DNA from 4 places in the Solibacillus sp. FSL W7-1464 genome. Region 4 is predicted to be linked to each of the others. Evidence: riboswitches for the same ligand, from Rfam matches in the RefSeq annotation. Region 4 holds a riboswitch; each other region holds the start of a gene.
What was found. Region 4 has a riboswitch for S-adenosylmethionine ahead of metA (homoserine O-acetyltransferase MetA). Riboswitches for the same ligand answer to the same signal wherever they lie in the genome.
Positions count from the first base shown of each region.

Region 1: linked by a shared signal. The riboswitch ahead of MKZ25_RS17540 (bifunctional homocysteine S-methyltransferase/methylenetetrahydrofolate reductase) and the one ahead of metA (homoserine O-acetyltransferase MetA) in region 4 are both predicted to bind S-adenosylmethionine.
Region 2: linked by a shared signal. The riboswitch ahead of MKZ25_RS01675 (O-acetylhomoserine aminocarboxypropyltransferase/cysteine synthase family protein) and the one ahead of metA (homoserine O-acetyltransferase MetA) in region 4 are both predicted to bind S-adenosylmethionine.
Region 3: linked by a shared signal. The riboswitch ahead of metK (methionine adenosyltransferase) and the one ahead of metA (homoserine O-acetyltransferase MetA) in region 4 are both predicted to bind S-adenosylmethionine.

Region 1 is NZ_JBBORC010000001.1:3,517,565-3,521,139, forward strand. Features, by position in the region: gene metH (methionine synthase) at 1-223, opposite strand, end outside; gene MKZ25_RS17540 (bifunctional homocysteine S-methyltransferase/methylenetetrahydrofolate reductase) at 216-2,060, opposite strand; SAM riboswitch class I at 2,163-2,260, opposite strand; gene hemG (protoporphyrinogen oxidase) at 2,348-3,575, opposite strand, start outside.
Region 2 is NZ_JBBORC010000001.1:340,636-344,210, forward strand. Features, by position in the region: gene MKZ25_RS01665 (hypothetical protein) at 1-660, shown strand, start outside; gene nfsA (oxygen-insensitive NADPH nitroreductase) at 914-1,648, opposite strand; SAM riboswitch class I at 1,893-2,007, shown strand; gene MKZ25_RS01675 (O-acetylhomoserine aminocarboxypropyltransferase/cysteine synthase family protein) at 2,124-3,428, shown strand.
Region 3 is NZ_JBBORC010000001.1:2,862,929-2,866,503, reverse strand. Features, by position in the region: gene pckA (phosphoenolpyruvate carboxykinase (ATP)) at 1-1,175, opposite strand, end outside; SAM riboswitch class I at 1,374-1,489, shown strand; gene metK (methionine adenosyltransferase) at 1,754-2,950, shown strand; gene MKZ25_RS14085 (gamma carbonic anhydrase) at 3,055-3,567, opposite strand.
Region 4 is NZ_JBBORC010000001.1:1,892,426-1,896,000, reverse strand. Features, by position in the region: gene MKZ25_RS09265 (YczE/YyaS/YitT family protein) at 1-377, shown strand, start outside; gene MKZ25_RS09260 (ABC transporter ATP-binding protein) at 502-1,272, shown strand; gene metA (homoserine O-acetyltransferase MetA) at 1,323-2,264, opposite strand; SAM riboswitch class I at 2,419-2,527, opposite strand; gene MKZ25_RS09250 (nucleoside-diphosphate sugar epimerase) at 2,588-3,340, opposite strand; gene MKZ25_RS09245 (AAA domain-containing protein) at 3,361-3,575, opposite strand, start outside.

The sequences.
Region 1 (3,575 bases), 1.6 Mb from region 4:
ACGTATTTGTACAAATAATATCAGCACCAGCAGCTAAATATTCACGGTGAATTTTGCCCAATACATCCGGTCTCGTCAGTACCAGGTTTTCATTACAACCATCTAAATCTTCACCGCCAAAATCTTCGTATGTTAGGTTTTCTGCCTGAAGCATCGTCCCCATGGCACCATCGATGATAAGTATTCTTTTTTGTAATTGCTCATGAATTGGGTGATTATACATTCGACTGAACTCCTTTACTTTCCACATCATATTGTTTTACATAGTCCATCAATTCCAGCGTCATATCATAGCGTAAAAACGGCGTAATTAAATAAATACCGTTAAAGTATTTGCATGCCGTATCGAGCAGCTCTTTCGCAATTGCGATTCCTTCTGCTGTCGATGCTTCCTTGTCATCCCCGCAGGCAGCCATACGCGCAAGTACTTCATCGGACAATTTAATACCCGGTACTTCATGATGTAAAAATTCTGCGCTGCGCGAAGATGTTAATGGCATAATCCCGATATAGATCGGTGTTTCCAAATGCTTGGTCGCCTCATAGATTTCGATAATCTTTTCTTTTGTATAAACCGGCTGTGAAATAAAATAATCTGCCCCATGCTCGATTTTCTTCTCTAAACGGGCAACAGCACGGTCCAATACACGCACATTCGGATTAAAGGCAGCAGCTACCGAGAAATTCGCCTGTTTACGGAGTGATTTCCCGGTAAATGAACCGCCTTTATTTAACTGCTTAATAAGAGAAATAAGCTCCATTGACGAAACATCATATACACTCGTCGCGCCTGGGAAATCCCCCACTTTTGTCGGGTCCCCTGTCACGACCAGAATATCATGAAGTTCCAGTGCATCAAGTCCCATTAAATGTGACTGAAGCCCAATTAAATTTCGGTCACGGCATGTTAAATGCGGCAACGAACGAATTCCATGCTCTTTCAAAATAGCAGCCATCGCAATATTACTGATGCGCGGCGAAGCAAGTGAGTTATCAGCCATCATAACAACATCGGCGCCCGCTTTTGCCAGCTGTTTTGCCCCTTCGACAAATCCGTCAATTTCCAGATGACGCGGTGTATCAAGCTCCACAATAACAGAACGTTCACGTTTGGCTTTTTCATGGAGCGGCTCCTGCTTACGCGGCTCCGGAATACGGACGAATTGTGTATATCCAGGTTTTTCTTCCTTCGTATCAATTGGCTGCATATTCGCCAAACGTTTTTTCACCGCCGCAATATGCTTCGGTGTTGTTCCGCAGCAACCGCCAATTAAACGGACTCCTTGGTTTACAAGTTCAACGGCTGCACGAGCGAAATAATCGGTTTCCGATTCATAGACAACACGGCCATCTTCAATATCCAATAATGATGCATTTGGGTAAGCCGACAGAAATGCCTTATTCGGTAAATTGACTCCTTCAAATGCCTGAATCGTATGGAAAGGACCTAATCGGCAGTTACTCCCAACAATATCCGCACCCAATCTTTCCAAATCCTGAAGTGCTTCGTTCAGAGACATTAAATTTTGAAGGACGCCCGGCTCCTGCATCGTCACTTGGGCAATGATCGGTAAATCGGTCATCGAACGTAAGAGATGGACACATTGTGATAATTCTTCAAAATCGTAATAGGTTTCCAGTAAGAATCCATCAGGTTGACCAGCTAGCAGTACTTCCGCTTGTTCTTGGAATGCAAATAAAATTTCATCTAATGTCGCGTCACTTTTACGGATTCCGCGAATACCACCGATTGTCGCCAGAACATATTGCCCATCCAGAGAAGCAGCACGCTTAGCGATTTTCAGCGCAGCTTCATTAAATTCCATCACACGATTTTCATAGCCATAACGCGCAAGCTTAATCCGGTTAGCTCCGTATGTATTTGTCTGAATAATATCCGCACCTGCCGCAATATATTCACTATGAATTTTTTCTATAATATCAGGACGTGCAATATTCATCTCTTCATGACAATAATCCAACCCATATGAATAAAGAAGTGTTCCGATTGCCCCGTCTGCTGTTAAAACCCGTGTTTGTAATTCTTCAAGTAAACCCATTACCTTCACTCCATCATTTACAGTATTTTCAGTATATTAACGATACAAAAAAGCCTTCTTTCATTAAATAAAAGAAGGCATAATAGTTATCAACTTAATCCCTTCTCATCTTCTGGCATCCGCCACTGGATTTAGCACCTGACTTAACGTTGGTTGCTGAAGTTTCATCGGGCCAGTCCCTCGACTTCTCTTGATAAGAAAATAATATGAATTTTTGAAATAATTAAATGAATCATAACGTTATCTAATAGTTCCGTCAATACCCTTTAGCCGAATGAAGTATTTCTTTACATAATTCGACTAATAATCTGTTCAGCCGTTTTTTTACCGTTTAAAATACAGGCACCTATTCCCACTCCGAAATAGGCACATCCCGCTAATAGGATATTCGGGTAATCCGTTGCCATCTGCTGTATAACTTTCGATAACGCTTCGTTATGCGCCAAATCATATCGTGGCATTTGGTCAATCCACCTCGTTACATTGACGACTGTCGGCTTCGCTTCAATACCTAAGCTCAGACGAATATCTTCCAATGCAACTGTTGTCAGCTCTTCATCAGACATGGCTGCCAATTGTTCATAGCGCGGATTAATATCTTTGTAAAACAGACGAACGAGTAAATTGCCTTCTGCAGACGTATGCTTCCATTTACGGCTCGTCCATGTCGACGCATTACAGACTAAATCACTATTGTGCGAAACGATAAATCCAGTACCATCAGCCGGTAATATATCGTCCGGTACATCAAAACCAACATACATCGTTAAAGTTGATGCCGTCGTGAACTTTTCCAACTGTTTCTCCAGTGAGTCATCCTGTATTACTTGACGGACCGTATCATTCGGGATGGCCAGTACAACAACATCTGCTAAAATCGTTTCGTCTTCAAGCATGATTTCATATTGCTCGCCTGTTTTACGAACTTTCTTTGTTACTTTATTTTTCATGAATTCAACTTCCGGAAGCTGTATCTCTAAACGATTGATCAGGGCCGATAAACCGGAACGGAAGGAAATAAACTTCTTATTCGCAGCTTTTTCGAATTGCTCACGATTCGCTTCGAAGCCCTTAATAATCGATCCGTAGTTGTTTTTATAATCCACTAAATAAGGCAATGTAGACGCCAGGCTTAATTGATATAAATCTCCTGAATAAACACCCGCTAATACAGGGGCAATTTGCTTGCGGACAATTTCCTCACCTAAAAAATATTCCAAAAATGTACCGATTGAGCTTTCTTTAGTAAATTTAGTATTCGGGATTTCAAAGTCTTGAAGTGCTCTTTTCTTCCCTTCTTCGGAAACTAAAGTGCTCGACATGAGCGATTCTACACTCATCGGAATACCGAATGTTGATCCTGCCGGAATAGCATGCAGCTCATTATTCGTATGAATGTAGGAAATACCTGTTTCGTTATATACAAGCTCTGATTCAAAATCAAGCTCCTTTATAAGTTCCAATACCCCTGGATGACGAGCAACAATCGAATCAGCCCCTGTTTCCATAATGAAA
Region 2 (3,575 bases), 1.6 Mb from region 4:
GAAGCAAATGTAAGCCCGATCTTTATGGAAGACGGAGAAATGTATTATTTCACTGATTTTACAAGTCCAAAAGAGGGCGTTGACTCGATGCTAGGTTATGCATTAACACATGCACGTACTGGTGAAGCAACGTACTATACAGGAAATCTGGAAGAGTCCTATATGGATTCACAAGGGGCTCTTGAAATTATTGAGAAAAAGTTCATCGAAAAAGAATGGGAAGGCGAAATGCCGATCCTTTACAACTTCTACGGTGAAGCAAGCTGGCTGTCAGCTGTACTTGATGCGAACGGATTCCTGCAAAATTATTTCATTGTGTCAGCGGCAAATCCTGAAATATCGGCATTTGGTACCACACCAAATGAAGCGTTAAGACTTTATAAAACAGCGCTAAGCCGTGGCGGAAGTACGGTAGACGGTACTTCGAATGCCGAAGAGGCAAAAGCGACGGTGAAAGTCGTGCGTGTTTATAAAGAACGTGTAGGTGATTTTACAATCGTATCGTTCCTGGCGAACACAGGTGAAAACTTCATCGTTTCTACAGAAGTTGCACCATTTGCAATCTATTTGCAAGAAGGTGACCAGGCAACGATTACGTATGCAAAAACAGGAGAAGATTTCCAACCTGTAAAAGCATTGCAGATTGAAGGGTTGAAATAAATAAAGAAATTTGGGCAGAAGTAGAAGTACCGTTGAAAAAGAAGGAAACCCTTATTAAGAAACGGCTATTTAAAATTGATTGGAATGGAGGGGAGGCGACTCCAGCGGGATTAGCGTGACGCCTGAGACTACAGGCTCAGGCCACGCCCGCGGAAAGCATCCGACCCGGAATGGAAATCAATTTTTAACGCTCAGCAAAAAAATGCTATTTTTCTCTCTCAGAGAGAAAAATAGCATTTTGGTTTTTATTAGCTTACTTCCAAGTAAAGCCTTGTGAAGCGAGGAAGTCTTTAATATGCGGACGGTTTTGTTCAACTAAGTAATCGGCCATTTGTTTCGTCCATGTTGCTGTCTTTTGATTCGAAGATCGGCTACTGTAGTAATCTTCCATAATCCCATCGTACTCATCTAGAAGGGCATCGTATTTAGCAACGTCATAGCCATTTTCATGCAATACTGCAGCTACCGGTAAACGCGGTTTTGTTTCATTGCGTTTTGTCGGTGTACCGATTGTCATCGCAAACAACGGGAAAACGTACTCCGGTAAATTGAACAGTTCACTGATTTCCTTAGGATTTGTACGGGCACCACCGATATAGCAAATGCCGTAACCCATTGATTCAGCTGCAATAACGAAGTTTTGGGCAAATAACGCAACATCTGCTACCCCTACAAGCACGTTTTCAGCCGTGTCAGCAGAAATATCAACCCCGTGCTTTTGACCAGCTACTTGCAAACGCTTAAAATCTACGCAAAACAGGAAAGAAGCACCCGCTGTTTTAAACTGAAATTCATTTTTAGACAGCTCCCCAAGCTTCGTTTTCTTTTCTTCATCCGTTACCCAAATGACACTGTATGCCTGTACGAAATGCGAACTTGCCGCCATTTGCGCTGTTTCGATTAAATCGATGACAGTTTCTTTTGAAATTTCCTCACCTGTATATTTACGAACAGATGTATGACTGCGTAATAATTCTTTTGTATTCACGTGAACATCTCCCTTTTATGTAATAAAACTTGATGGTGTATCCTTCAAGCTTATTTTAGTCAATATTTTACTTGAAGTCGATTATTAGCGTCTGTTCAATTCATAGGGATGGAATTTTTGCATATCGTTAAATACAGATAAGAGCAATCAGAATAGAAATCTGAAAATTTTAATTTTTTTGTGTTGACATATCGGATTAGTGTGTTTTATACTGAGACACAACGATGGAACACAAATCACATAACTCTTATCAAGAGCGGCGGAGGGAATAGGCCCTGAGATGCCCGGCAACCAGTAAGTGATGAACTGACTAAGGTGCTAATTCCTACAAAATGGACAAACATTTTGAAAGATAAGAGGAGGCAAACTTGCTCATGCGCAACCCTCTTCTTAACTGAAGAGGGTTTTTTTCATTTAAAAAATCCTCCTCAAAAACACCGATTTCACCATCGATTAAATTTTTGGGGGTAATAAAATGACAAATTTAAGACCAGAAACTTTATTATTACACGGGGGTCAAAAGCCAGACCCGGAAACAGGGGCGATCGCAGTTCCGGTTTACCGTACAACGGCCTATGCATTTAACGACACAGCTCATGCGCAACGTCTATTTGCATTACAGGAAACAGGCAATATTTATTCACGTATTATGAACCCGACAGTCGGGGCATTTGAAGAACGGGTTGCTTTATTAGAAGGGGGTACAGCTGCAGTAGGGCTTTCATCTGGCGCAGCAGCAGTAGCATTTTCTATTTTAAACGTTGCCGGTGCAGGGGATGAAATTGTTGCGGCAGGTTCACTTTACGGTGGGACTTACAATTTATTTGCAACTACATTGCCTCGCTACGGCATTACAGTGAAATTTGTGGATGAATCAGATCCTGCAAACTTCCAGGCGGCAATCACGGATAAAACGAAGGCAATCTTCGCTGAAATTATCGGAAATCCAAGCTTGAAAGTATTGGATATTGAAGCGGTAGCAAACATCGCCCATGACAACGGCCTTCCTTTATTAATCGACAGTACATTTGCTTCCCCATACGGAAGTAATCCGATTGAATTCGGTGCGGATGTTGTCATCCATTCTGCAACAAAGTGGATTGGCGGTCACGGGACGACGATCGGCGGGATTGTAGTGGATGCAGGCAAGTTCGACTGGACACAAGGAAGACATCCAGGATTTACAGAACCGGATACTTCTTACCATGGTCTACGCTATGGGATTGACACAGCAGGCGCTGCATTTGCGACAAAGCTTCGTGTTCAACTATTGCGTGATTTTGGTCCAACTCTATCTGCTGACGCAGCATTTAACTTCCTGCAAGGACTTGAAACGCTTCATTTGCGTATTGTCCGTCACAATGAAAATACACAGAAAGTTGCCGAGTATTTAAGAAACCACCCATTTGTGGAATACGTAAATTACAACGGCTTCGAAGATTTTGCAACGCATGATTTAGCGAAAAAATATTTGAAAAACGGTTTCGGATCTATCATTACATTCGGTATTAAAGGCGGACGTGAAGCAGGCCGCCAAGTAATCGATAACGTGGAATTGTTCTCTCATGTAGCAAACGTTGGGGATGCCCGTTCATTAATTATCCACCCTGCGAGCACAACGCACCAACAGTTATCTGCGGAAGAATTAAAAACTGCAGGCGTATCGGAAGAGCTCATTCGCTTATCGATCGGATTAGAAGCAGCAGAAGATATTATCGCGGATTTAGATCAGGCATTAGCGAAGGTTGCGGCTGAAGTTGGGATAGAAACAAACGCATAGTACTTTAGGAAAAAGGCTTTGCTTTTCCCATTCGAAAAGCTAAGCAATTTTTAGAAAATTAATTCCCACTATTTATATAAGTTTTATTGACAAAATTAATACCAAGTAATACAATTGGGATAATAAAATTACCGACCGGAAAAATTT
Region 3 (3,575 bases), 970 kb from region 4:
GTAGAGAATACTGGTTCCGGCTCTGTTACACCACGTTCCGTTCCGGCAAGTTTAGAAGTGAAGCCGCTTAGGAAGTGATACATTGCCTGCTCTTTAGTCAATTTAGAGATAGGAGGTAATACACCAAATGCATCGGCTGTTAAGAAGACGATTGTATTTGGATGCCCTGCTACTGATGGTAAGACAATATTGTCGATAAAGTCGATTGGGTAAGCGACACGTGTGTTTTCAGTTAATGAGCCGTCTGCATAGTCGCATTCGCGTGATTCAGGGTCTACCGCAACGTTTTCCAATACTGAACCAAAGCGGATCGCATTGTAGATTTCCGGCTCATTTTCAGCGGATAGGTTGATCGTTTTAGCATAGCAACCACCTTCAATGTTGAATACACCGTTGTCAGACCAGCCGTGCTCGTCATCACCAATTAATTTGCGGTCTTTGTCAGCTGATAACGTTGTTTTCCCTGTACCGGATAAACCGAAGAATAATGCTACATCGCCTTCTTCACCAACGTTAGCAGAGCAGTGCATTGGGAAGATACCTTGTTCAGGTAACAAGTAGTTCATAATACCGAAGATGGACTTCTTCATTTCGCCAGCGTACTCAGTTCCGCCAATTAAGATGATTTTCTTTTCGATAGATGTTATAATGAACGTTTCCGATCCAGTACCGTCTACTTCCGGATCTGCTTTGAAGTTTGGTGCAGATACGATTGTAAACTCGGCAACGTGTTTAGCCAATTCGTCTGCTGTTGGGCGGATGAATAATTGATGACAGAATAGATTATGCCAAGCATATTCGTTAATTACTTTAATAGATAATTGAGACTCTTTGTCTGCACCAGCAAAACCGTTGAATACATATAACTCGTCGCGCTCTTTTAAGTAATTTACAACTTTTACATAAAGTTTATCAAATACTTCTGCTGAGATCGGACGGTTTACTTTACCCCAATCGATTTTGTCCTTTGAAATTTCTTCTTCTACTATATATTTATCTTTAGGAGAGCGGCCAGTATATTTGCCTGTTTCGGCACGTAATGCGCCTTCAACTGTTAGCGTTGCTTCTCCACGTGATGTAGCTTTTTCAATTAGTTGTGGAACAGATAATTGAGTTTTGATATTTTCCCCGTTTAAAAGTTCTTTCAGCTCGTTAGCAATTTCTACCGAATTCATCTATTAAATACCATCCTTTTTTATAGTATTCCCTTATAGAGGGGAGTTGATTCCTAATTCAAAAATAGTATAACACATTAAGTGAAATAATCTATACTAATTGCAAATTATTTTTTCGCAATTTTTTACGTATCGAAAAAAGTCAAAATTTGTTGACAGCACTTGCTTTTTTGCGTAAGATGTTTAATTGAACGGATACTCTTATCCCGAGCTGGTGGAGGGGCAGGCCCTATGAAACCCGGCAACCTGCGTATATTTTATACGTGTTGGTGCCAACCTGATGCAAGGGCAAAATTTCCCTTGAACGATAAGAGTGAAAGGTAACGAAACGTAATATCCTTTCCTCACGTGTGATGAACACGGCTATGAGAGAAAGGATTTTTTTTATTTTGATTTACAATTTCGTGCTAAGCGAAAATTAGATAGTTACAGCCTTTCAGACCCTCGTGTTAAAGCAAATATAGCTTGACGTTAAAAAGCGGATACGCATTTGTGTAATTGCTGCAATATAACGGACATGGGTAATGAGTACCGTATCAATAAAAAACAATTGCCAAAGTGATTTAGGAGGAAATGACATGACAAATCGTCGACTGTTTACATCAGAAAGTGTAACGGAAGGACATCCGGATAAAATTTGTGACCAAATTTCGGATGCCATTTTAGACGCTATTTTAGCTGCAGATCCAAATGCACGTGTAGCTTGTGAAACTACGGTAACAACAGGCTTAGTATTAGTATCTGGTGAAATTACAACTTCTACTTATGTAGATATGAAAGGTATTATACGCGATACAGTAGCAGAAATCGGCTATACACGCGGTAAGTACGGCTTTGATGCTGAAAACCTTGCAGTACTAGTAGCTGTAGGAGAACAATCACCTGACATTGCACAAGGTGTTGACCAGGCTTTGGAAGCACGCGAAGGATCAATGACAGAGGACGAACTTGAAGCAATCGGTGCCGGTGACCAAGGTTTAATGTTCGGTTATGCATGTAACGAAACTCCCGAACTTATGCCGATGCCTATTTCTTTAGCTCATAAACTAGCGCGTCGTTTAACAGAAGTACGTAAATCAGGCCAATTGGAATATTTGCGTCCGGATGGTAAAACACAAGTAACAATCGAATACGATGAAAACAATGAGCCTGTTCGTGTGGATACAATCGTTATTTCAACACAGCACGATGAAGAAGCAACATTGGAACAAATCCAAACAGATATTAAGGAACACGTTATTAAACCGGTAGTTCCTGCTCATTTATTGGATGGAGCTACAAAGTACTTCATCAACCCAACAGGTCGATTCGTAATCGGCGGCCCTAAAGGAGATGCAGGACTTACAGGTCGTAAAATTATCGTTGATACTTACGGTGGTTATGCACGTCACGGTGGCGGAGCATTCTCTGGTAAGGATGCAACGAAAGTTGACCGCTCTGCAGCATATGCAGCACGCTATGTTGCTAAAAACATTGTAGCAGCGGGCTTAGCAGACCGTGCTGAAGTGCAGTTGGCGTATGCAATCGGTGTTGCACAACCTGTTTCAATCGCAGTTGATACGTTTGGTACAGGAAAAGTAGCAGAATCACAAATCGTAAACTGGGTTCGTGAACTTTTCGATTTACGTCCTGCAGGCATTATTAAAATGCTTGATTTACGACGCCCTATCTATAAACAAACAGCAGCATACGGACATTTCGGCCGCACAGATTTGAATGTGCCATGGGAAAATACGGATAAAGCAGCTGAATTAAAAGCAAAAGCAGGAATTTAATAAAAAAAGGAGCATCCAGATAAATGGATAGCTCCTTTTTTATGATTTCCAGTAAACATCCTATATTATAGGTAGAGATTTCGACTAACAATATGATTGTGAAACTATTTCTGAAGGGATTTATAGTATTGTCCTTTCGCCACATATTCGGAAATAATCCGATCCATATCTGCGCGATCTTCAGCTGTTACTTCACGCACAACTTTTGCCGGGCGCCCCATCGCCAAACAATTGGGAGGAATCACTTTTCCGGGTGGTACTAGACTGCCGGCACCGATAAACGCTCCTTCGCCTATAACTGCCCCGTCCAGTATGATGGAACCCATACCAACTAAAGCGCGTTTCTTAATTGTACAGCTATGTAATGTAACTTGATGGCCTACTGTTACTTCATCTTCAATGATGAGAGGGTAAGCGGGACTTTGGTGAAGGCAGCTCAAATCCTGGATGCTGACACGGTCGCCAATTATAGTTTTGTTCACATCGCCGCGGATTACCGTGTTAAACCAAATTGAAGTTTCGGCCCCGATTGTTACGTCACCGGTAATTGTGGCATAATCGGCAATGAATGCAGAAGGGTGGATTGTCGGTATTTTATCCTTATAGGGGTAAATCATTTTCATTT
Region 4 (3,575 bases):
TCCTGACAGGGATTTTTATTGATATATTTTTGATTGTATTACCGGATGCGAATACACTGTTAGAACAAATATTGGCATTTGCTGTTGGCGTTGTCCTGCTGGGCTTCGGCTGCGGGATGTACATGGTAGCGAACCTCGGTGTAGGACCACGTGATACGTTAATGCTGCTGTTGGTGCATCGTCTTGGCTGGAGTGTTAACCGCGCACGCACGACAATGGAAGTAACGGTTGCTGTTGTAGGTTTTATATTGGGCGGACCAGTTGGAGTCGGTACAGTATTTATGGCGTTCGGCTTAGGGCCTGTCGTACAATGGGCGCTCAAATGGAACGGAAAGCTATTCCACCGCGCAGCAGGTGTTGAAAGTGTCGTTATATAAATAATGGGGAGAGCAGGCACTATGCGTTTGCTTTCTTTTTTTATATTTAAATTATTACAATTTTCAAAAAATACTTTCGAAACAATGGAAAAAAGTGCATAGTAGTAAGTGGAGGTGTTTTTAAATGATACATATTGAAAATATCCATTTATATCGCAATGACAAACAGATTTTAAATGATTTAAGCTGGCATGTACAAAAGGGACAGCATTGGGCTATTTTAGGGTTAAACGGCTCCGGCAAAACAACGTTGCTGAAAGTCATTAACGGTTATATTTGGCCAAATGAAGGTAAAGTACAGGTACTGGGTGAAACATACGGGAAGACATATATACCGAAACTGCGGACGCGGATTGGCTGGGTCAGCAATGCGATGATCGATAACTTCAACTGGCAGGATAACGCGATTGAAATCGTGCTCAGCGGAAAATTCGGTGCCCTTCGTCTGTTTAATGATGTGACGGAAGAAGAAATTGATCATGCAGTTTCGGTTATGAAACATTTTCACTGTGACCATTTAGCGAATAAATCATTCGAGCATTTGTCACAAGGTGAACGGCAGCGCGTACAGATCGCAAGGGCCGTTATGGCAGATCCGGAAATTCTGATATTGGACGAGCCGTGTGGCGGGCTGGACTTGATCGAACGGGAAAATCTGCTGCAGACGATTGAACAGATCGCAGAAACTGAAAACGGCCCTACCCTTATTTATGTGACGCACCATGTAGAAGAGATTCTGCCTTGTTTTAGCCATGTCCTTTTAATGAAGGACGGAAAAAATGTCGAAGCCAATGCACGGGAAGTTGTTTTAACAGACGAAGTATTAAGCGATTTCTTCGGGCGGGAAATCAGTTTGCAGATCGAACGCGAACGTGCCTGGGTCGCAATCAAATAGAACGAACCAGCAGGAGTCCATCTCTTGCTGGTTCGTTTCATTTATAAGCATTAAATATGATATTCAATATTTTCATCGACGTAATGCCATTCATATGGCGTTTCTTGATATACGTAGTAGTTCAGCCAGTTGTAGAACAACAGATGCGAATGGGCACGCCAAACATTTTTCGGTGCCTGCAGCGGGTCGTTATTCGGGAAATAGTTGAGCGGAATGTCCGTATTGTCCGGATCCTTCTCCATGTCGCGGAAGTACTCATCCGATAATGTCGTTGCATCATATTCCAGATGTCCTGTAATCATAATGTGTTTATTGTTTTTCGATTGCACGATAAACACGCCTGCATCATCCGAATAGCTTAGTAAACGCAAGTCGGGATGTGCCCGTACTTCATCAATCGAAACCGATGTGTGACGTGAATGCGGTGCCACATACTCATCACTGAAGCCACGTACTAGATCTACTGTTAAATCCGTAATCACATGGGAATAAACACCGGAGCACTTCTTCGGCAATTCGAATTTCCCGATGCCAAAATGGTGATAAAGAGCAGCTTGAGCGCCCCAACATATATACATGATCGAAGTGACATGTTCGTTTGCCCAGTCCATAACATGCGTAATTTCATTCCAGTAGCCTACATCTTCAAAGTCCATTTTCTCTACAGGCGCACCCGTAATAATGAGACCATCAAAACGACGGTGCTTTACTTGGTCAAACGTGCGGTAAAATGTATCTAAATGCGATTTGGAAACATTTTTTGATTCGTATGTAGCCGTGTTTAAAAATGTCACATCTACCTGTAATGGTGTATTACCGAGTAAGCGCAGCAACTGCAGTTCGGTTTTTTCTTTTTCAGGCATTAAATTAAATACCAAAATATTTAACGGTCGAATTTGCTGTGTTTTCGCACGGTCTTCCTCCATGACGAAAATCTTCTCTTTTCTAAGCAGTTCACCCGCCGGTAAATGTTTCGGAATATTAATCGGCATTCCACTTTCCCCCTCATAAACTTTTTCAATAAACTTTTAATAATCTGTGATGTTCAGGCATTGCATTGTTTTACGAGCGAAACGACCCGTTCCAGAACAATATAAAAAGCCCCTCTCACTCCAGCAAATCAGAATTGAGAGGGGCTTTTACCCGTTCTTATCTGCCAAGGTCAACACCTTGCTGGAAGTAGCACCTTTCTAGTTGGACTAGAGGTTGCTGAAGCATCATTGGGCCAAGTTCCCTCCGCTTCTCTTGATAAGTCTATTAAATTGTCATTAGTGTAACATGTACTTTGTAATTTTGCAATAATTCCAAAAATATTTTACTCTTCCTGAAGCTGTTCTTTTTCTATATTGAATAAGATTGTTTCCAGTCGTTCATCCCATACCCGTGTCAATGTATTGTATACCCGCACAAAATGTCTGTTTTCCTTTTGATCGAACAGTAAAAAACATAGGACCGGTATATCATTAATCTGGATCGATTCCGTCGAAACAATACTTGTAATAGAATGCGGCACTTCCTCTTCCGCTACGGGTTGTTCGGATAGTTGCTGTTGAATGAAATCAATGAGCACCGTTTCTTCTATCGCTTCGATCTCTTCTGTTTCGATTGTCGGGAAAGGCTCCGGAAACTCTTCCAAATCCGCAAATTCCTCCAGATCGCCCTCCAATGGCTGCTCATGAATCGGACTGTATTGAATAAAATAACTTGTTTCTTCAAGTTCCTCTTCAAAAATGCCCGATTCCAGCTGAGCATTCCCTTTAGCGGTTAGCGCAAATTCCTGTTCCTTCACAATCATACCCATTCGTAACATTTTATTCGTCAAATCATGAATAAATAACGGTTCCACCAATAAAATTTCGGCTAATAGCTCCACATTTTTCAGCTTTGCTTTCTCAAATGAAATGAGCATCATCTTCATTAAAATATCCATGGCATTACGTATCACCGGATGATATTTCACTTCCAATGTGTGAATCGGAATGGCATATTGCATTTGCTTTTTGATTTCAATGGATGGGTTTTGGCTGAGTTCTTTCTGCAGCTGTAAAACTGTATTTTGTAAATCCATTCAATCCAATCCCCCTGTTTCTAAACAGCAAAATAGCCGTCCTGCTCTTTTACTGTCGTTAATACATGGGCATACATATCCCGTGTTTTCGCGCTTTTTGGACGCTTTGTAAACATTTCGGTACTGCCGATCATAATGAGCAGCTCCCGTGCGCGGGACAGTGCAACATTCAAACGTCGGTAATCTTTCGCAAACCCGATTTCTCCGCGCTCATTGTCATGATTCCGCACCATGC